Regions from separate parts of the Streptomyces sp. x-80 genome, predicted to be linked through region 1. Evidence: riboswitches for the same ligand, from Rfam matches in the RefSeq annotation. Region 1 holds a riboswitch; each other region holds the start of a gene.
What was found. A riboswitch is a leader RNA that binds a small molecule or an ion and turns the genes downstream of it on or off. The one in region 1 is predicted to bind thiamine pyrophosphate.
Positions count from the first base shown of each region.

Region 2: it holds a riboswitch for thiamine pyrophosphate, as region 1 does, so the genes downstream of both, thiO (glycine oxidase ThiO) here and ACLJWH_RS39880 (ABC transporter substrate-binding protein) in region 1, are expected to answer to the same signal.
Region 3: it holds a riboswitch for thiamine pyrophosphate, as region 1 does, so the genes downstream of both, ACLJWH_RS23465 (thiamine ABC transporter substrate binding subunit) here and ACLJWH_RS39880 (ABC transporter substrate-binding protein) in region 1, are expected to answer to the same signal.
Region 4: it holds a riboswitch for thiamine pyrophosphate, as region 1 does, so the genes downstream of both, thiC (phosphomethylpyrimidine synthase ThiC) here and ACLJWH_RS39880 (ABC transporter substrate-binding protein) in region 1, are expected to answer to the same signal.

Region 1 covers NZ_JAJPWM010000038.1:27,829-32,940, forward strand. The annotation lists gene ACLJWH_RS39870 (dipeptide/oligopeptide/nickel ABC transporter permease/ATP-binding protein) at 1-719, opposite strand, end outside; gene ACLJWH_RS39875 (ABC transporter permease) at 722-1,717, opposite strand; gene ACLJWH_RS39880 (ABC transporter substrate-binding protein) at 1,717-3,324, opposite strand; TPP riboswitch at 3,483-3,654, opposite strand; gene ACLJWH_RS39885 (D-alanyl-D-alanine carboxypeptidase family protein) at 4,378-5,112, shown strand, end outside.
Region 2 covers NZ_JAJPWM010000003.1:331,660-336,771, forward strand. The annotation lists gene pknB (Stk1 family PASTA domain-containing Ser/Thr kinase) at 1-898, opposite strand, end outside; gene ACLJWH_RS07040 (thiazole synthase) at 1,102-1,896, opposite strand; gene thiS (sulfur carrier protein ThiS) at 1,906-2,121, opposite strand; gene thiO (glycine oxidase ThiO) at 2,118-3,296, opposite strand; TPP riboswitch at 3,375-3,486, opposite strand; gene ACLJWH_RS07055 (NAD(P)/FAD-dependent oxidoreductase) at 3,642-4,883, shown strand; gene ACLJWH_RS07060 (Rv2175c family DNA-binding protein) at 5,037-5,112, shown strand, end outside.
Region 3 covers NZ_JAJPWM010000011.1:236,541-241,652, reverse strand. The annotation lists gene ACLJWH_RS23475 (ABC transporter ATP-binding protein) at 1-86, opposite strand, end outside; gene ACLJWH_RS23470 (ABC transporter permease) at 87-1,700, opposite strand; gene ACLJWH_RS23465 (thiamine ABC transporter substrate binding subunit) at 1,754-2,830, opposite strand; TPP riboswitch at 2,934-3,054, opposite strand; gene rlmN (23S rRNA (adenine(2503)-C(2))-methyltransferase RlmN) at 3,088-4,194, opposite strand; gene ACLJWH_RS23455 (phosphatidate cytidylyltransferase) at 4,339-5,112, opposite strand, start outside.
Region 4 covers NZ_JAJPWM010000009.1:274,451-279,562, reverse strand. The annotation lists gene ACLJWH_RS20700 (metallophosphoesterase) at 1-65, shown strand, start outside; gene ACLJWH_RS20695 (hypothetical protein) at 277-1,170, shown strand; gene thiC (phosphomethylpyrimidine synthase ThiC) at 1,265-3,040, opposite strand; TPP riboswitch at 3,034-3,191, opposite strand; gene ACLJWH_RS20685 (YibE/F family protein) at 3,240-4,631, shown strand; gene ACLJWH_RS20680 (SsgA family sporulation/cell division regulator) at 4,698-5,112, opposite strand, start outside.

The sequences.
Region 1 (5,112 bases):
GACTGCACGCCGAGCCCCAGGAACGAGAGCCCCGAGAAGGCGACCAGGATGCCGCCGGCCGCCTGGGTGGCGTACAGCACCGACGGTTCGGCGATGTTGGGCAGCAGATGCCGGACGACCAGCCGGCACCGGCCGACACCGAGTATCCGCGCCGCCGCGACATAGTCGGCGCCGGCCACCGACGCCGTCAGGTTCTGCACCAGCCGCGCCGTCGGCGGGACCATCGCCAGCCCGACGGCCCAGACCGCGCCGGTGCTCCCCACGCCGAAGACCGTGGCGAGGAAGAGCAGGAACAGCAGCCCGGGGAAGGCCACCAGCACCCCGACCGTCGCGGTGATCAGCCGGCCGGCCCGGCGGCCCAGCACCGCCGGTGCGACGCCGAGCAGCAGCCCGCCGACGGTCCCGATCGCGGTGGCCAGCAGGGTGAGTTCCAGCGTCAGCCGGGTCGCCACCACCACCCGGGCGGCGATGTCGCGGCCGAGGTTGTCGGTGCCGAGCAGATGGGCGGCGCTGCTGCTCCGGTTGATCGCGTCGGTGTCGATCTGGGCGGCCCGGGTACCGAGCAGGACCGGTCCGAGCACCGCGACCAGCGCCACCAGCAGGCAGCCGGCCAGGGCGGTGACGCCGACCGGTGTCCACAGCGTGCGCGCCGGCCGGTGCCGTGGCGCGGTGCCCGCTTCCTGGGGCCGCGCTTCCGGGGACCTCGTTTCCTGGGACATCGTCAACTCCCGCGGACGGTGGACTGGGGGTCGGCGACGGCCACGGCCACGTCGACGGCGAAGGTGATCAGCAGCGCGGCCGTCCCGTAGACCAGCACCACGCCCTGGACCAGCGGATAGTCCTTCTCGGTGATCGCCTGCACGATGGTGGTGCCGAGTCCGGGCCAGGCGAAGACGTGCTCGACCAGCACCGTGCCGGCCAGCAGCGAGCTGAACAGCAGTCCGCCGAGGGTGAGCGAGGAGGTCAGCAGATTGGGCAGCGCGTGCCGCAGATAGCGCAGCCGGGCCGGCAGCCGCTTCGCCCGCGCGGTGCGCATGTAGTCCTCGCCGAGCACCCGCAGGGTCTCCACCCGGACGATGCGCGACAGTGTCGCCGCCGGGACGACGGTGAGGGCCAGCACCGGCAGGACGTAGGAGGCCGGGCCGCTCTGCGAGGCCACCGGGAAGACGGGCAGCGCCACGGCGAACGCCGCGACCAGGCCGACCGCCAGCAGGAACTCGGGCACCGCGCCCAGGATGCCGGTGACGGTGGTGAACGCCAGCTCGCCGCGGCGCCGGCGGCCGTCCTTGGTCAGCACGGCCGCCGTCATCCCGACCGGGATCGCGAGCAGCAGGATCAGCCAGAAGGCGGGGACGGCGATCTCCAGGGTCGCCGGCAGGCGGGTCGCGATGATCTGGGAGACCGGCATCTGGGCGCCGATGGAGTCGCCGAGCCGGCCCTGGAGGAGATGGCCGACGAAATCGCCGTACTGGTGCAGCAGCGGCTGGTCCAGGCCGAGCGCGTGTCGGCGGGCGGCGACCAGACCCGGATCGGCGGTGGTGCCGAGCGCCGCCCGTACGGGGTCGCCGGGGATCAGGTGGATCATCGCGAACGCGGCCGTGACCAGCGCGGCCAGCGACACCACCAGCCGCCCGGTGCGGCGCAGCGCGAATCCGCACCAGGGGCTGCGGACCGCCGCCCGCAGCAGGCGCAGGGGGCGCGGAGCGGCGGCGGCCATCAGTCCGCGCTCCGCCGCAGCGAGGTGGGGACGATGCCGCCGCCGTCCACCCGGAAGGTGACGCCCTTTCCGTAGTACCGGACCGACCTGTTGACGAACGGCACCACGTCGGCCCGTTTGACCAGGGCGGCGTCGGCGGCGTTCCACAGGGCGCAGCCCGAGGTGCCCGGCCGGGCCGCGGCCTGTGCGGCGAGGCGGCGGTAGTCGGGGTTGTCGACGGCGCCGAAGTTGTTGCCGCGCGGCGGTGGCGGCCCGTCGTAGAACTGGGTGAGCTGGTCGGGGAGGTTGACCGCGATGGGGGCCCAGGCCGCCTCCCAGTCGCCGCCGCTGAGGGTGCTGACCGTACTGGCGGAGTCCGTGGGCCGGGCCGAGGCGCTCACCCCGAAGGAGGTCCACCGCTGGACGGCCAGTTCGATCGCCGCGGCGACCTGCGGCCCCTGCGTGCTCGGGTAGCTGAGCCGGACGGTGAGCGGACGGCCGTCCTTGGTCCAGGTGCCGTCGCGCTTCGCCCAGCCGGCGGCCGTGAGGGCGGCCGCGGCCTGCGCGGTGTCATGGGCGGGGAGGTTCCCGGTCACCGAGTCGCCGGTGCAGGGGGTGGGGCTGGTCTCGCCGATGCTGGTGGCGGGCTTGCCGGTGCCGCCGATGGCGACGTTCCCGAGCTGCTTCAGATCCAGTACGGCGACCAGCGCCTTGCGTACCGCCGTCTCCGCGGTCGGACGGCCGGCGGCCTCGTTGAACAGGAACTGCCCGAACAGCATCTCGATGCTCCGGCTCGGCACCTTGGCCGCGTCCAGCCGCTCCTGGTCGGCACCGTTGACCGCGGTCAGATTGATCTGCCCGGCCATCAGGAGATTGGCCGCGGTGGACTCGTCGGCGACCACCTTGAAGAGCAGCTTGCCGGGGAGGTCCGCTCCGTCGGCTCCCCCGGGACCCCAGGAGTAGCCGTCCCGTTTGACATAGGTGTAGTGGTCGCCCGGCACCGCCTCGGTCAGCCGGTAGGGCCCGCTGCCGTTGGTGGCCTTGGCCAGCGCGGCCGGCTTCGCCAGGCTCTCCTCGCAGACCAGCGGCAGCAGCTGGGTCATCTGCACGAGGAACGGCGCGGGCTTCGTCGTGGTGACGGTGACCGTCCGGGCCGCCTCGTCGGCCTTCGCCACGGCGGTGGCGGGGACGGAGATGCCGCGCATCGGTGACTGGTTCCGCGGATCGGCGATGTGGTTGTACTCGGCGGCCACATCGGTCGCGGTGAGCGCCGAACCGTCCTGGCAGGTCACCCCGGAACGGAGGGTGAACCGCGCGCTGTGGGACGTGCTCGACCATTTCTCGGCCACCCCGGGGATCAGCGAACCGTCGGCGCCGAGGTGCACGAGCGTGTCGTAGGCGAAGGCGTTCATCGCCAGTGCGGTACTGGCCAGCGCCGTGGTGGGACTGAGACTGCCCGGATCGGCGGCGATGGCCACGACCACCGTCGCCGCGCCACCGGCGGCCGCCTGACCGCCGCCGCAACCGGCCACGGCGGCGACCAGGCCGAGCGCCGTGGCCACGGCGAGCGCCGGCCGTGCCGCGCCCGCTCGCGACCGTCTCGTCTCCGTGCCTCCGGTGCTGGGCATGGTCACCTCCGAGGGAGCGGCACACCGCCGCCGGGTGAGGGAACCCTAGGCAGCGGTGGAACGGCCCCGAGTGGTCGTGGCACACAAAAAACTGCCCCGTCCTCGGTGCGCCGCACCGAAGACGAGGGCAGTTGTCCAGATCGCTGCCGAACAGCACAAAACCTGCGAGGTGGGCTTCCTTCGACGGCATTGTCCGTATCAGGTGGTGGAGGTCGCCATCCGGTCTCCCCGACCTTCTGGCCTCTCAGCCCAGTCTCCGTTCGTGTTCAAGGGGACCGCTGCCCCCTGGTGCGAACACGCCGCTCCGACTGAGCTCCCTCGCTCGCCCCGCAGGCTGCTACTTACGCTACTCCCGAGCACGCCCGAGGAAAAGACCTTATTGTCCCTTTTTTCGCGCATTTTTTCTCGCATAGACCGGCCACTCAGCGCGACCGCGTGACGACGGAATGCGTACCGCCCGGCGTCTCGACGCCCGCGCCGGTAGCGACGCTCACCGCCTCGATCAACTCCGCCTCGGCCGGCCCCGCACCGCACGGCCGGGAACGCGAGTCCTCCACCACGAGCCCTCCGCGCTTCCGCCGCCGCCCGCCAGCGGGACCGCGCCGCGCAGCCGTCCGGCCTTCCGGGCAACTCCCGCCCGTAGCGGGGAAGACAGGCGCATCGCCGGCCCGCCGGGGCGGTCGGGGCACAGGACGAAGGCCGCCGCGGGACCGCCCGAGGGCCGCCCCGCGCGATCGAGCATCTCCCGTGCACCACGGGGCAGTTCCGGCATACCGCCCGCTTCGCCCTCGCTCCCGCACCGCGCGGGGAACTCGGCGCGGGGAACTCGGCGCCCTCGCTCCCCGGGCCTCGCCCGGGGCGGCCGCCACCACGGGCACTGACCGACCCACCGAGCACCCGTTCGGCCAAGCCGCCACGTTCACCGGTTCAGATGAAAATACGGCCCCGGGTGTACATCCGCGGGCCCGTCTTATATGTCTCATGAGCAAGCGGCACTCTCATGTCCCCGCACTCTCATGTCCCCGCACAGCAAGGGTATTTGGAGTATTCATCTTGAAAATCGGCATTACGGGCATCCGCCGTGCATCCGCGGTCGTCGTCACCGCGGGAGCCGTCCTGACGGCGGGGGCGTTCACCGCTCCGGCGCAGGCCGCCGCACCGAAGGCCCCTGCGATCGAAGCCAAGGGCGGCTTCGTGATGAACAACGGCACCGGGAAAGCCCTCTTCACCAAGGCCGCGGACACCCGTCGTTCCACCGGCTCCACCACCAAGATCATGACGGCCCGGGTGGTGCTCGCGCAGAAGAACCTCAAGCTGGATTCCAAGGTCACGATCCAGAAGGCGTACAGCGACTACATCGTCTCGAAGACCGCGTCGTCGGCCCACCTGATCGTCGGCGACAAGGTCACCGTCCGCCAACTGCTGTACGGGCTGATGCTCCCGTCCGGCTGCGACGCCGCGTACGCGCTGGCCGACCACTTCGGCACCGGGTCCACGCGCGCCGCGCGCGTGAAGTCGTTCATCGGCAAGATGAACTCCACCGCCAAGAGCCTCGGCCTGAAGAACACGCACTTCGACTCGTTCGACGGCATCGGCCACGGCACGAACTACTCGACGCCGCGTGACCTGACGAAGCTCGCCAGCAGCGCGATGCGGTACGCCACGTTCCGTGCGGTCGTGAAGACGAAGTCGACCAAGCAGAAGGTCACGACGAGGAACGGCGGCTACCGCTACATGTCGTGGACCAACACCGACACGCTGCTGGGCGGTTACCCGGGCGCCATCGGC
Region 2 (5,112 bases), on a different contig from region 1:
CGTCCGCCGGGACGTCCTTCGCGTGGGGCGGTACGAGGTCCAGCTGCGCGTCGGTGAGCGCCGCGCGGGCGCTGCGTGCCCGGGACAGCAGCGCCACCGCGTCCTGCGGCCGCCGGGCCGGCTCCCGGGCGGTGGCCAGCGCCACCAGGCCGTCCAGTTCCGGCGCCAGACCGGGCACGGACTCCGACGGCGGCCGCACGTCCTCGTGCAGATGCTGGTAGAGGACCTGCGCCGCGGAGCCGCCGGTGTGCGGTTTGCCGCCGGTCAGCATCTCGTAGAGCACCACGCCGCAGGCGTAGACGTCCACGCGGGCGTCCGCGGTGCCGCTCTCGATCTGCTCGGGCGCCAGATAGGAGACGGTCCCCAGAACCGTGCCGGTGGACGCGGTGGTGTTGTTGTCCACCGCGCGCACCAGACCGAAGTCGGCGACCTTGACCCGGCCGTCGTCGCCGATCAGGACGTTCTCCGGCTTCATGTCGCGGTGCACCAGGCCGGCGCGGTGCGCGGCGCCCAGGGCGGCGAGGACGGGCTCCAGGATGTCCAGCGCGGCCCGCGGCTGGAGCGCACCCCGCTCGCGCAGTACGTCGCGCAGCGTGCACCCCGCGACGTACTCCATCGCCAGATAGACGTACGTACCGTCCGTACCCTGGTCGAACACGCCCACCACGTTGGGGTGGGACAGCCGCGCGACCGACTTGGCCTCGCGGATGAACCGGTCGACGAACGCCCCGTCCATGGCGAGGGCCGGATGCATCACCTTCAGGGCGAGCTCCCGGTCGAGCCGGGTGTCCACGGCCCGGTAGACCGTGGCCATACCGCCGGCGGCGATGCGGGCCTGGACGCGGTAGCGGCTGTCGAGCAGCCGGCCGACGAGCGGGTCCTCAAGGGTCGTATCCACGGCAGACGAGTCTACGAGGACCCGCCGGCCACCCGCCCGCCCGGCCGCCACCCCGCCCGTACTGAAGCCGAACGGTGACCGGAACACGACACGGGGCGCACGGGCCGGGGCCGCCCGGGGCCGGGTAGCCGCGATCGGCGGGAGTTCGGGAGGGGCGCACGTCCCGGCCGGACCGAACCGGTCCGCAGACGGCCCGCCCCGCCCTAGAACGCCGGGCGTTCCGGGTCCAGCTCCGCCACGCCCTCGGTCGGCGAGGAAGCCCGCGCGAAGTGGCGGCGCGGGATGCGGCCCGCGCGGTACGCCAGCCGGCCGGCCTCGACCGCGTGCCGCATCGCCCCCGCCATCAGCTCGGGCTCCTGGGCACGGGTCACCGCGGACGCCAGCATCACCGCCGCGCACCCCAGCTCCATGGCCAGCGCGGCGTCCGAGGCGGTACCGGCACCCGCGTCCAGCACGACCGGGACGCCCGCCCGCTCCGTGATCAGCTCGAAGTTGTGCGGATTACGGATGCCCAGCCCGGACCCGATCGGCGAGCCCAGCGGCATGATCGCGGCGCAGCCCACGTCCTCCAGCTTGCGGGCCAGCACCGGATCGTCGTTCGTATAGGGCAGCACGGTGAAACCGTCGTCCACCAGGGTCTCGGCGGCGTCCAGCAGCTCGACCGGGTCCGGCAGCAGGGTGCGCTCGTCGGCGACGACCTCAAGCTTGACCCAGTCCGTGCCGAGCGCCTCCCGGGCGAGCCGGGCGGTCAGCACCGCCTCGCCCGCGGTGAAACAGCCCGCGGTGTTCGGCAGCACCCGGATCGCGTGCCGCGCCAGCAGGGAGAGCACCGAGCCCTGCACGGCCGGATCCAGCCGCCGCATGGCGACCGTCGTCAGTTCCGTACCGGAGGCGAGCAGCGCGCGCTCCAGGACGCCGAGGCTGGGCGCACCACCGGTCCCCATGATCAGACGGGACCGGAAGGTGCGGCCGGCGAGGGTGAGGAGATCATCGGTCATGGTGGCGGATCAGCCTCCCTGGACCGCGGTGAGCACCTCGACGCGGTCGCCTTCGCCGAGCGGGGTGTCGGACCACCGGGTGCGCGGCACCACGGTCTCGTTGACCGCGGCGGCCACCCCGCCGGACGCCCGGGACAGCGTCGCGACCAGCCGGTCGAGGGTGAGGCCGCCGGGGATCTCGCGCGCTTCGCCGTTGACGGAGACGGAAACGGTGGGGGCACTCATACGGACTCCTCCTCCAGGACGCGGGCGCGCTGCGGCCCCGGGGCGGACACGGCGGAAAAGCGCGTGGGGGAGAACGGGCGGACCGCCGCCGGGAGCTCTCCGGTGGTCAGCGCCTCGGCCATCGCGTCACCGGTGACCGGCGTCAGCAGCACACCGTTGCGGAAGTGGCCGGTGGCCAGCTGGAGACCGGGCAGCGCGGTCGGGCCGAGCAGCGGCGCGTTGTCGGGGGAGGTGGGACGCAGCCCCGCGCAGGTCTCGGCCAGCGGCAGTTCGGTGATGCCGGGGACCAGCTCGTGCGCGTCCCGGAGCAGTTCGTAGACGCCGCCCGCGGTCACGGTGGTGTCCCAGCCCAGCTCCTCGCTGGTGGCGCCGAGGACCAGCTCGCCGTTCTCCCGCGGCACCAGATAGAGCGGGCCGCCGCGGACCACGGCCCGTACGGTGCGGGACAGGAAGGCGGCGCCACCGGCCGGTGGCGCCGGCATCCGCAGCCGCAGCACCTGCCCCTTGACCGGGCGCACCGGCGGCAGCACCGCGTCGGGGACCCCGGCCAGCTGCCCGCTGCGGCTCCCCGCGGCCAGGACGACCTGACCGGCCGACAGCCGTGTCCCGTCGGTGAGTTCGGCGCCCGAGGCACGTCCCCGGGCGACCGTCAGCCGCTCGGCCGAGGCGCGGTGGAAGGCCACCCCGGCCCGCTCGCAGGCGACGAGCAGCGCGCCCGCCAGCCGGCGCGGATCGACCTGATGGTCGCCGTCCACCCGCAGACCGCCGCGGACACCGGGCGCCAGCATCGGCTCCAGCCGACGGCACTCGCGCCCCGTCAGCCACTCCGAATCCAGCCCCGACCGGAGTTGCAGGGCGTGCAGTTCGCGCAGCAGGGCGCGGTCGTCGGCGTCCAGCGCGACGGCCAGTGTGCCGCACCGCCGGTAGCCGATCCGCCGCCCGCTCGCCTCCTCCAGCTCGGCGGTGAAGTCCGGATAGCGCCGCGCCGAGGCGAGGTTGAGACCCAGCAGGGTCTGCTCTCCGTAGTGGAGTTCGGTGACCGCGGCCAGCATGCCGGCCGCGATATGGGCGGCGCCGCCGCCCGGCGCCGGATCGACGACGGCCGTCTCCAGCCCCCGGCCGGCCGCCCGCCAGGCCGTGACCAGGCCGATGATGCCGCCCCCGATGACGAGCACATCGGCGTGCTGCCCGCCCGGGGGCGGTGGTGCGGCCGATGTCGATGATGTGGCGGTGGACGGTGTGACAGATGGATGCATGGGCGTCCAGCCCCTCCCTTCGCCGGCATGACCCGGATCAGGTTCGTACGGTCGGAGGCCGCCAGCCTCCCTCTCAGCCCGGTGCGTCCGGGCTCCCGCGAGTGCGTGTATCCCTCACCCTAATACGGGCCCGCGACGCGCCGTAAGGGCGCGCCCGGCGGGGCCCCGGCCGTGCGGCCCCGGGGTGACCGACCGTGACGCTGTGTCAGAGATCTCCTTGCGCGCTGCTGCTGGCGGCGAGACACACCGTCTTACAGTGATCGGGTGAGCGAGCAGAGCACGTCCTCCCAGGCCCCTGACCGGACGCCCCGCGTCGTGATCGTCGGCGCCGGAATCGCCGGTGTGCAGACCGCGGTCGCCCTGCGCGAACAGGGCTGGCGCGGCGCGATCACCCTGCTCGGCGGCGAGCCGCACCAGCCCTACGACCGCCCCCCGCTGTCCAAGGCGGTGCTGCTCGGCAAGGCCGAGGGCTCCACCTTCGACATCGACTTCGGCGCGCTCGGCATTGAGCTGCATCTGAGCCGGCCGGTCACCGCCCTGGTCCCGGGCGCGCACACCGTCGAGACCGCCGAGGGCCCGGTCCCGTACGACTACGCGGTCCTCGCCACCGGCGCCGACCCGATCCTGCTGCCCGGCAGTGCGGGGCTGCCCGGCGTCCACCTGCTGCGCACCCTCGACGACGCCGAGCGGCTGCGGCCCGTGCTGGCCGCCCGGCACGAGATCGTGGTCGTCGGGGCGGGCTGGATCGGCGCGGAGTTCGCGACCGCGGCGCGCGAGGCGGGCTGCGCGGTCACCGTCGTCGAGGCCGCCGACCGCCCGCTGGCCGGCGCCCTGCCCGCCGAGGTCGCCGCCCATATGACCGACTGGTACGCCGACGCCGGCGCCGACCTGCGCACCGGCGCCCGGGTCGCAGCCGTCGAGGCGGGCGCGGTCACCCTCGCGGACGGTACGACGCTGCCCGCCGACGCCGTGGTCGTGGGGATCGGCGCCCGGCCCGCCACCGGCTGGCTGGCCGGCTCGGACGTCGCGCTCTCGCCGCGGGACGGCTCCGTCCTGGCCGACGAGCGGCTGCGCACCTCCGTCCCCGATGTGTACGCGGTCGGCGACTGCGCCTCCTTCCCGTCCGCCCGCTACGGCACCCGCCTGCTGGTCCACCACTGGGACAACGCCCTCCAGGGCCCCCGTACGGTCGCCGAGAACATCCTGCGCGGTGCGGCGGAGGGCATGGTCTACGACCCGGTCCCGTACTTCTGGTCCGAGCAGTTCGGCCGGTTCGTGCAGTACGCGGGCCATCACGGGGACGCCGACGAGCTGCTCTGGCGCGGCGACCCGGCCGGCGCCGCCTGGTCCGTGCTGTGGCTGCGGGGCGCCCGGCTGGTCGCGCTGCTCGCCGTGGGCCGCCCGCGTGACCTGGCACAGGGGCGCAAGCTGATCGAGCGCGGCGCGGCCCTCGACCGGGAGCGGGCCGCGGACGCGTCCGTACCGCTGAAGGCGGCGGCGCTCTAGCGGCCGCGCACGGGCACGGGGTACGGGGCGGCCCGCGGGGGCGCCGCCGTGGCGCGGCGGATGGCACCGCGGGTGTCACCCGCCGGTGTGCCTCGGGCCGTCGACGGCGATGCCCGGCTACCGGCTGTCAGTGCGAGATGGCACGCTTGTCCTGTGACCGAGATTGACGCAAACATCGATGGACTCGTCCCCGCCTGGCTCACCCTCCCCGACATCGCCGAAGAGATCG
Region 3 (5,112 bases), on a different contig from region 1:
GGGCGCCCTTCCGCATTGCCGAAGCGGACGGTGACCCCGCCCAGCCGCAGCAGCTCCGGCGCCGTCGTCCCGACATATGCCGTCATCTAGAACTCCCCGGAGTGGTCGGTACGGATGCGCTCCAGGACCAGCAGGGCGCCGGCGCACACCACCATCAAGATGGTCGACAGGGCCATCGCCTGCCCGTAGTTGAGCTCCCCCGCGCGCCCCAGCAGCCGGGCCACGGCCACCGGCAGGGTCGGATGGTCCGGCCGCGCGATGAAGACCGTCGCCCCGAACTCACCGAGCGATACGGCGAACGCGAAACCGGCCGCGATCAGCAGCGCCCGTCGCACCAACGGCAGGTCCACCTCGCGCCAGACCCGCCACGGCGAGGCGCCCAGCACCGCGGCCGCCTCCCGCAGCCGGCCGTCGACCGCGCGCAGGACGGGCAGCATCGTCCGGACGACGAACGGCACACCCACCAGTGCCTGGGCGAGCGGGACCAGCCACCACGAGGAGCGCAGATCGAGTGGTGGTCTGTCGAGGGTGATCAGGAAACCGAAGCCGACGGTCACGGCGGAGACTCCGAGGGGAAGCATCAACAGCGCGTCGAAGCCACGGACCAGACGGCCGCCCCTGCGGGTCAGGGCGGCTGCCGCCAGCCCGCCCACCACCAGCGCGATCACCGTCGCCACGGCCCCGAAGGCGAGCGAGTTCCACAGGGCGTCGAGAGGTGCGACGGCGAAGGTGCTGTCGGCCGTGGCGGCGGACTGCAAAGTCTCGTAGAAGACCGGCCCGTAGCCGTCCGGTCCCGCGAAGGACCGCTCGACGAGCACGGCCAGCGGAAGGACGAGCAGGAGCGCGATGACGACGAGCGTTGTCCACAAGAGCGCCCACTGACCACGTCCGCGTGGCCGCCGGGCGGTCTGCGCCGGGTCCACCAGTTTCAGGGCGGATTCGCGTCGGCGTACGGTCCAGGCGTGCAGCGCCAGCAGTCCGAGCACCGCCGTGAACTGGATGAGGGTGAGGACGGCGGCCGTCGGCAGATCCAGGAAGTCTGCGGTCTGCCGGTAGATCTCCACTTCCAGCGTCGAGAAGGTCGGCCCGCCCAGGATCTGCACCACCCCGAAGGAGGTGAAAGTGAAGAGGAAGACCATCAGTGCGGCGGCCGCGACAGCCGGACCGAGCGCGGGCAGCGTCACCCGCCGCCAGGCGGCGAACCGTCCGGCGCCGAGCACCCGCGCCGCCTCTTCCTGGCGTGGGTCGAGTTGCCCCCACAGTCCGCCGACGGTCCGTACGACCACCGCGTAGTTGAAGAAGACGTGTGCCAGCAGGATCGCCCACACCGAGGTGTCCAGGCGTACACCCCACAGGTCGTCCAGCAACCCGCCCCGCCCGACGAGTGCCAGGAAGGCCGAGCCGACGACGACCGTCGGCAGTACGAACGGCACCGCGACCAGCGCCCGCAGCAGCTGTTTACCGGGAAAGTCGAAGCGCGCGAAGACGTACGCGCCGGGCAACGCGATCAGCAGTGTCAGCCCGGTCGAGGCCACCGCCTGCCAGAAGGTGAACCACAGCACATGGAGCACATCCGGATCGGCCAGCACCGCCCCGATCCGCCCGAGCTGCCACTGTCCGCCGTCCTTCAGGCCATGTCCGACGATCGAGGCGACCGGATAGGCGAAGAAGAGCGCGAAGAAGGCGAACGGCAGGGCCATCAGGCCGAGCCGTACCGCCGTTGCGCGCAGGGACCGTCGGCGCCGGGCGCGGGTTACTTCAGAACGAGCGAGGACCACTGCTTGATCCACTGTTCGCGGTTCTTGGTGATCGTCTCCGGGGCGACCGTCGCCGGCTTGTCGATCGTCGCGCCGTACTTCGTGAACAGCGTCGGCACCTTGGCATCCGTACGCGCCGGGTTGACGAACATCTGTAGCGGCACGTCCTCCTGGAACTTCTTGCTCAGCAGGAAGTCCAGCAGTGCCTTACCGCCCTTCTCGTTCTTCGCGCCCTTGAGCAGACCGCCGAATTCGATCTGCCGGAAACAGGTCCCGGTCGCGACTCCGGTCGGTGCCTCCTTGGGCTCCGGCTTCTTGCCCAGCACCTCGACGGGCGGACTGGACGCGTAGGAGACCACCAGCGGTTTGTCCCCCTTGCCCTTGCCTGCCGCCGAGCCGGAGAACCGCTCGTTATATGCCTGCTCCCAGCCGTTGACGACCTCGACGCCATTGGCCTTGAGCTTCTTCCAGTAGTCCCGCCAGCCGCTCTCACCGTATTTCGCGATGGTGCCGAGCTGAAAGGCGAGCCCCGGGGAGGAGGTCGCGGAATTCTCCGTGACGAGCAGGTTCTTGTACTCGGGTTTGATCAGGTCGTCGAAGGTCTCCGGCGGCGTGATCTTGTGCTGCGCGAAGTAGGCCCGGTCGTAGTTGACGCAGGTGTCTCCGTAGTCGAGCGGTGTGACGCGGTGCCGGTCCTTGTCGAGCTGGAGCTCGGCCGGGACGTTGTCCAGCCCCTGGGCCTTGTACGGGCTGAAGAGGTCTTCCTTCAGGCCACGCGAGAGCAGCGTGTTGTCGATGCCGAAGAAGACGTCGCCCTGCGGATTGCCCTTGGAGAGAATCGCCTGGTTGACGGCCTTTCCGGCGTCCCCGCTCTGGACCACCTTGACCTGGTAACCGCTCTCCTTCTCGAAGCCGGCGAGCACCGACTTGGAGACGGCGAACGAATCATGGCTGACGAGCGTGACGGTCTTGGCGTCCGTGCTCCCACCGTCCGAGCTGCCGCACGCGGCGAGTGCCGTCATGCCGACCGCGGCGGCGACCGCGGTCGCGGTGATCCTGCTGGTGGTGCTCACTGGTTCCTCCTGGCTGGCCAGGAAGAGACGCGGCCCCGCCCGGTGCCGCTGCTGTCGACGTCGGTCGACGTCCATCGAGCGGATTCCGGGCGGGGCGCAACAGCATGAGTGATGACCGAACTTCCTACCCGGAATGACCCGGGCGAGGTTCAAGGGTCTGCGGGCACCGTATCGTTACGACGCTTCCGCACTCTCAGCGCTGTGGCGCTCCCCTGTCGGAATGTGCATTTGTTCGATCACACGGTACCAGCGAACGGTCAGCGTTCCGCGGCTGCGAGCTGCCCGCAGGCGCCGTCGATCTCCTGACCACGAGTGTCCCGGACGGTCACCGGCACGCCGTGCGCCTCGATGGCCCGTACGAACGCCTGCTCGTCCTCGGGCCGCGAGGCAGTCCACTTCGAGCCGGGCGTCGGGTTCAGCGGGATCAGGTTCACATGGACGCGCCTGCCCTTCAGCAGCCGTCCCAGCAGGTCACCGCGCCATGCCTGATCGTTGATGTCGCGGATCAGGGCGTACTCGATGGAGATGCGACGGCCGGATTTCTCGGCGTACTCCCACGCCGCGTCCAGGACCTCGCGGACCTTCCAGCGGGTGTTGACGGGGACGAGGGTGTCACGCAGCTCGTCGTCGGGCGCGTGCAGCGACACGGCGAGCCGGCACTTGAACCCCTCGTCCGCGAAACGGAGCATCGCGGGCACCAGGCCGACCGTGGAGACGGTGATACCGCGCTGCGACAGGCCGATTCCGTCCGGCTCCGGGTCGGTGAGCCGCCGGATGGCGCCGACCACCCGCTTGTAGTTGGCGAGCGGCTCGCCCATACCCATGAAGACGATGTTGGAGAGCCGCGCCGGGCCGCCCGGGACCTCGCCGTCGCGCAGCGCGCGCATCCCGTCGACGATCTGGTGCACGATCTCGGCGGTGGAGAGGTTGCGGTCCAGGCCCGCCTGTCCGGTGGCGCAGAACGGACAGTTCATTCCGCAGCCGGCCTGCGAGGAGATGCACATGGTGACCCGGTCCGGGTAGCGCATCAGCACCGACTCGACGAGCGTGCCGTCGTGCAGCTTCCACAGAGTCTTGCGGGTGGTGTCGTTGTCACAGGAGATGTGCCGCACCACGTTCATCAGGTCCGGCAGCAGCTCCGCCGCCAGCTTCTCGCGCGCCGCCGCCGGGATGTCGGTCCATTGCGCCGGGTCGTGCGCGTAACGGGCGAAGTAGTGCTGCGAGAGCTGCTTGGCGCGGAACGGCTTCTCGCCGATCGCGGCCACCGCTTCGCGGCGCTCTACGGGGGTGAGATCGGCAAGGTGCCGCGGGGGCTTCTTGGCCCCGCGCGGCGCGACAAAAGTGAGTTCTCCGGGTGCAGGCATGGTCATACCAGTGTCGCAGACGCGCGAAGAGGGGCCTGCCACGTCATGCGGCAGACCCCTCTGGGCCGTCGTGCACCCCTTGTACGCAGGGAATTCGCGCGGAGTCCCGGGGCGGCGGAGCCGTCGTGCGAGCGGGCCAGTGGCTCAGCCCGAGCCCACGAAGATCACGAACAGCAGCCAGACCACGGGAGCGGTCGGCAGCAGCGAGTCGAGCCGGTCCATGATGCCGCCGTGGCCGGGGAGCAGGGTGCCCATGTCCTTGATGCCGAGGTCACGCTTGATCATGGATTCGCCCAGGTCGCCGAGGGTGGCGCTGGCCGCGACCGCAAGGCCGAGCAGCAGCCCCTGCCACCAGGCGCCGTTCTTGATCAGGAACTCCATGCACAGCGCTCCGGCGACCATCGCGAACAGCACCGCGCCGACCAGGCCCTCACGGGTCTTGCCGGGGCTGATCCGTGGCGCGAGCTTGTGCTTGCCGAACCGCCAGCCGACCGCGTACGCCCCGGTGTCGCTGACGACGGTCAGCAGCAGGAATGTCAGTACCCGCTGCGGTCCGTCGGCCTCGGCCGCGAGCATCAGCGCCACGAACGTCGCGAGGAACGGCACGTAGAACGCGGCGAAGACGCCAGCCGTGACGTCCCGCAGATAGTTCTCGGGCGCTTCGGTCATCCGCCAGACGAGGACGGCGAGCGCCGTGAGCGCCATCGCCACCCATGCGCCTTCGGTGCCGCGCACATATCCGGCGACCACCATGGCGGTGCCGCCGACGGCGAGCGGCACCAGGGGTACCTGGATGTCCTTGCGCTCCGCCAGCCGCGAGGTCAGCTCCCACAGGCCCACGACGACGGCGATCGTTATCACGCCGATGAAGACGGGCTTGTAGACGAAGAGCGAGGCGATGATGATCACGCCGAGGCC
Region 4 (5,112 bases), on a different contig from region 1:
CGATGGACGGCGGAGTGACGATGGCCGGAAAGCTGCTGGTCGTTCAACTCCCCCTGAATGACTGAGCGTTACCGGGGCAGGTATACGCAAGGTCGGCAGGTGATCGGCCGGGTGCGCGGTGAGGCGAAAACCGGTCGTGGCCGGTACTGATTTCCCCACTCCCTGTCGCCCCGTGCCGGAGGCGCTCTACCATCGGTCCATCCGTAGCAGGCTCTCCGCCCATTCCGCCCAGTGCCGGCCGCTGTCGGCCGGCATGGCCCTACGGAGCATCGGGGGATGCAGATGAACAGCGCTTCACACCTGCTGAGCGAGGATCGCGAGGAATTCGCACGCATCCTCGATGACGCGCTGCGTACCGCCGAATACCGGCCGGAGGGCGTGCTCTCCGACGCGGGTCAGCACCTCAGTACCGAACAACTGCGCGCGATGGCCCTCGATGCGACGGCCACCATCGCCGCCTGCGCGGCGGCCGAATACCAACGCTACGTACAGCTCCGTGCCGAGCTGCGCGATCCGGCGTCCGGACCGGAGTGCGCCGGAGTGCGCCCAGGCCGCGAGGAAAGAGACCAGCCATCCGGTGGCCCGGCCGGTCCGGCCACGGCGACCGCCACCACCACGGCGACCGGGACGGCCGGCGCGGGGGTGGGCGCCATGGTCTCCGTCCTCGCCCCGGTCCTCGCGGGCATCGCCGCCGTCCTCTTCCTCCTCTTCGGCTACCTCCTGCGCGCCCTCGGCCCTGGACACACCATGGCCCAGCCGCTGATCAGCGTCGGCTGGATCTTCGCGGCGCTGGCCGCCGTGGGCTCCCTCCTCGCGATGGGCGGCCTGGTCGTCACGGCCCTGCGCAACGGCTCCGCACAGCCCGCCGCGCAGGACGGACCGGCGGCGGACCTCGACCGCGCCCGGGACGCCTGGCGGCGCGCCCTCCTGGTACGCGGTCTGCTGCCGTTCCTCCGCCGGGCGCTCACCGGTCCGGCCCCCGGCCCGGTCCCCTCCGGCTCACGCCGCGGACCTGGTCAAGGGGCAACCGGGAGCCGCATCCCGACCCTCGGCTACTCCCGCCCCGACTTCACCAGCCCGGACAGCGGCCCGGCCGGACCACACCCCCGTTACGCCAGCCCGGACTTCACCAGCCCGGACTACGGGGGCCCTGACCACCGGCCCGAGTAGCGCCCGAAGACGCCGGACGGCCCGACGTCGCCGCGCGGGACGGTGACGTCGGGCGGGACGGTGACGTCGGGCGGGTCCCCGGCGTGGCGGTGGGTCAGTCCGCGATCGGCAGATAGACGCGGTTGCCGGCCGCCGCGAACTCCTTCGACTTCTCGGCCATACCGGCCTCGGGGTCGATCGCCAGGTCGCCGCCGTGTTCGCGGCGGATGTCCTGGGAGATCTTCATCGAGCAGAACTTCGGCCCGCACATCGAGCAGAAGTGCGCCGTCTTCGCCGGTTCGGCCGGGAGCGTCTGGTCGTGGAAGGAGCGGGCCGTGTCCGGGTCGAGGGCCAGGTTGAACTGGTCCTCCCAACGGAATTCGAAGCGGGCGTCGGAGAGGGCGTCGTCCCAGTCCTGGGCGCCCGGGTGCCCCTTGGCCAGGTCCGCCGCATGGGCCGCGATCTTGTACGTGATGACGCCGGTCTTGACGTCGTCGCGGTCGGGAAGTCCCAGGTGCTCCTTGGGCGTGACGTAGCAGAGCATCGCCGTACCCCACCAGGCGATCATCGCGGCGCCGATACCGGAGGTGATGTGGTCGTAGGCGGGCGCGATGTCGGTGGTCAGCGGGCCGAGCGTGTAGAACGGGGCCTCTTCGCAGATCTCCTGCTGAAGGTCGATGTTCTCCTTGATCTTGTGCATCGGGACGTGTCCCGGGCCCTCGATCATCGTCTGGACGCCGTGCCGCTTGGCGATGGTGTTCAGCTCACCGAGCGTACGCAGCTCCGCGAACTGCGCCTCGTCGTTGGCGTCCGCGATGGAACCGGGGCGCAGGCCGTCGCCGAGGGAGTAGGTGACGTCGTAGGAGGCGAGGATCTCGCTGAGCTCCTCGAAGTGCGTGTAGAGGAACGACTCCTTGTGGTGTGCCAGGCACCAGGCGGCCATGATCGAGCCACCGCGCGAGACGATGCCGGTCTTGCGGCGGGCGGTGAGCGGGACGTAGCGCAGCAGCACGCCGGCGTGCACCGTCATGTAGTCGACGCCCTGTTCGGCCTGCTCGATGACGGTGTCCTTGTAGATCTCCCAGGTCAGCTCCTCGGCCTTGCCGTCGACCTTCTCCAGGGCCTGGTAGAGGGGGACGGTGCCGATGGGGACGGGAGAGTTGCGCAGCACCCACTCGCGGGTGGTGTGGATGTTGCGGCCGGTGGACAGGTCCATGACCGTGTCGGCGCCCCACCGGGTGGCCCAGGTCATCTTGTCCACCTCCTCCTCGATGGAGGAAGTGACCGCGGAGTTGCCGATGTTGGCGTTCACCTTCACCAGGAAGTTCTTGCCGATGATCATCGGCTCGATCTCCGGGTGGTTGACGTTGGCGGGGAGCACGGCACGGCCGGCCGCGATCTCGTCACGTACGAACTCGGGCCGGACGTTCTCGCGGAGGGCCACGTACTCCATCTCCGTGGTGATCTCGCCGCGTTGGGCGTACGCGAGCTGGCTGACCGCGGCGCCGTGCCGGCCGCGGCGCGGCTGGCGGGGGCGGCCGGGGAAGACCGCGTCGAGGTTCTTGAGGCCGCCGCGCGGTGAGGTGTGCTTGAGTCCGTCGTCCTCCGGGCGCGGCGGGCGGCCCGCGTACTCCTCGGTGTCGCCTCGGGCGATGATCCAGTTCTCCCGCAGCGGGGCGAGTCCGCGGCGTACATCGGTGTCGATCTGGGGGTCGGTGTACGGCCCGGATGTGTCATAGAGCGTCACATCCTTGCCGTTGGTGAGGTGCACCCGCCGGACCGGGACCCGGAGGTCGGGGCGCGATCCGGCGAGATAGCCCTTGTGCCAGCCGATCCTCGCTCCGGTGCCGTCGGCGGCGCTTTCGGGCGTGCGTGCATCCTTCAGAGTCATGAGACCCAACTCCCTACGCCGGCATTACCCGGTAACAGGTTCGGCGGTCGACGCAGCGGCTTCCGTGGGTGGCGTACCGGCGTCGGCCGGACGTCCCCGCGGAGGTCAGCGCCCTCTCAGCCCGGTGCTCCGAGCTCCCGCGATTGCAAAGGTGCCACCCACCGTAGCGGCCGGTGCGGCACGATGAACAGGGGGCCCCATGAGTTCTTGCGATGATCGGGCGGTGAGCAGTCCTGAGCCCCCGTCCCACTCCCCCGCGCATTCTCATGCGCACGGCCACGCGCCCGCCGCGCCTGTTTCCCGGCATCTGCGCAAGGTGATCGCGGCGGTGCTGATCCCGTTCGCGGCGGCGGTGGTGGTCGGTCTGGTCGTGCTGTGGCCGGGCGGCGCGCCGGCGCACAAGCCGTCCGGCGTCGGCTTCGACCAGCCCCTGGAGAAGGCCAGAGTGGTCAAGGTGGACGAGGTGAACTGCGCGGACGTCCACGCCGAGCAGCAGCAACGGCCGGCGTCGCCGGGCGGACAGCCGCCGGGCACGGGCGGCGAGCGGGACACGAAGTGCGAGCGGGCGACGATCAAGGTCACGACCGGCGACAACACCGGGCGCACCTTCCAGACGGTGGTGACGCCGGACGCCTTGCGGCACTACACGGCCGGGCAGGACGTGGTGGTCGCGTACTCCCCCAAGGCGCCGAAGGATCTCCAGTACGCGGTCAGCGATGTCGACCGGACCGTTCCGATGTGGGTACTGGCCGGGATCTTCGCGTTCGCGGTCGTGCTCGTCGGCCGGCTGCGCGGGGTGCTCGCGCTGGTGGCGCTGGTGGCAAGCTTCGGGGTGCTGACGCTGTTCATCCTCCCGGCGGTCCTCAAGGGCTCCGATCCGCTGGTGGTGGCGGTCATCGGCGGCAGCGCGATCATGCTGATCGCGCTCTATCTGTGCCACGGGCCGACGGCCCGGACGTCGGTGGCGGTGCTCGGCACCCTGGCATCGCTGCTGCTGATCGGTCTGCTCGGGTCGGTGTTCATCGACTGGGCGCTGCTGACCGGCAACACGGACGACCTGACCGGGCTGGTGCACAGCCTGTACCCGGGTATCGAGATCCACGGTCTGCTGCTGGCGGGGATCATCATCGGGTCGCTGGGGGTGCTGGACGATGTGACCGTCACCCAGACCGCGGCGGTGTGGGAGCTGAAGGAAGCGGACCCGACGGCGGGTTGGCGCAAGCTCTACGGAGCGGCTATGCGGATCGGGCGCGATCACATCGCGTCCGTCGTGAACACCCTGGTGATGGCCTACGCGGGCGCCGCACTGCCCTTGCTTTTGCTGTTCTCGATCGCACAGAGCGGTATCGGTACGGCCGCCACGAGCGAGGTGGTCGCGGAGGAGATCGTGCGCACGCTGGTGGGCAGCATCGGACTGGTCGCGTCGGTGCCGCTGACGACGCTGCTCGCGGCGCTGGTCGTCTCGGCGGACCGCACGGCGCCGGGCGGTCCGGGCCCCACGGAGATACCGGGTCCGCCGGCGGAAGCCGTGGGCGCCGTGGCTGGACGGTCCGGGCGGCGCGGAGCACGCGGCAAGCGCCGTAAGCGGTGAGTGCCGTACGGGAGTGTGTGCCGTACGGGAGTGACGTGACCGGCTGGGCCGGCCGTTGCGGAGGGATCAGCCGGCCGGGGCCTCCGTAAGGATGCGGTCCAGTACGGCGTCCAGGGTGTCGCACACCTCCTCCTCGCCGAGCGGGACCAGCCGGTCCGTACGGTCCAGGAAGGCGACCAGTGGTGGCGCGCTGACCCTGAACAGCGCGCGCTCGGCACCGACTTGGAGACTGATGAAGACATCACTGAGGTACTCGGCGGAGGACGGTTCGATGCGCACATCGCCCTCACCGGACGGCCGACTCAGCCCGTCCAGCAGCAGTTCGCGACTGAAAGTCCAGGTCACGGGCACATCGCCGGGGAGATCGAAGGTTAGACGGATGGCGTACGGATCAGCACTGTCGAAGTCCAGCTCCACCGGGATCCGGAACGCGAGCTCCTCCGAGACGAGGAAGCTCATGATCACTTCTGCCTGAACTGTG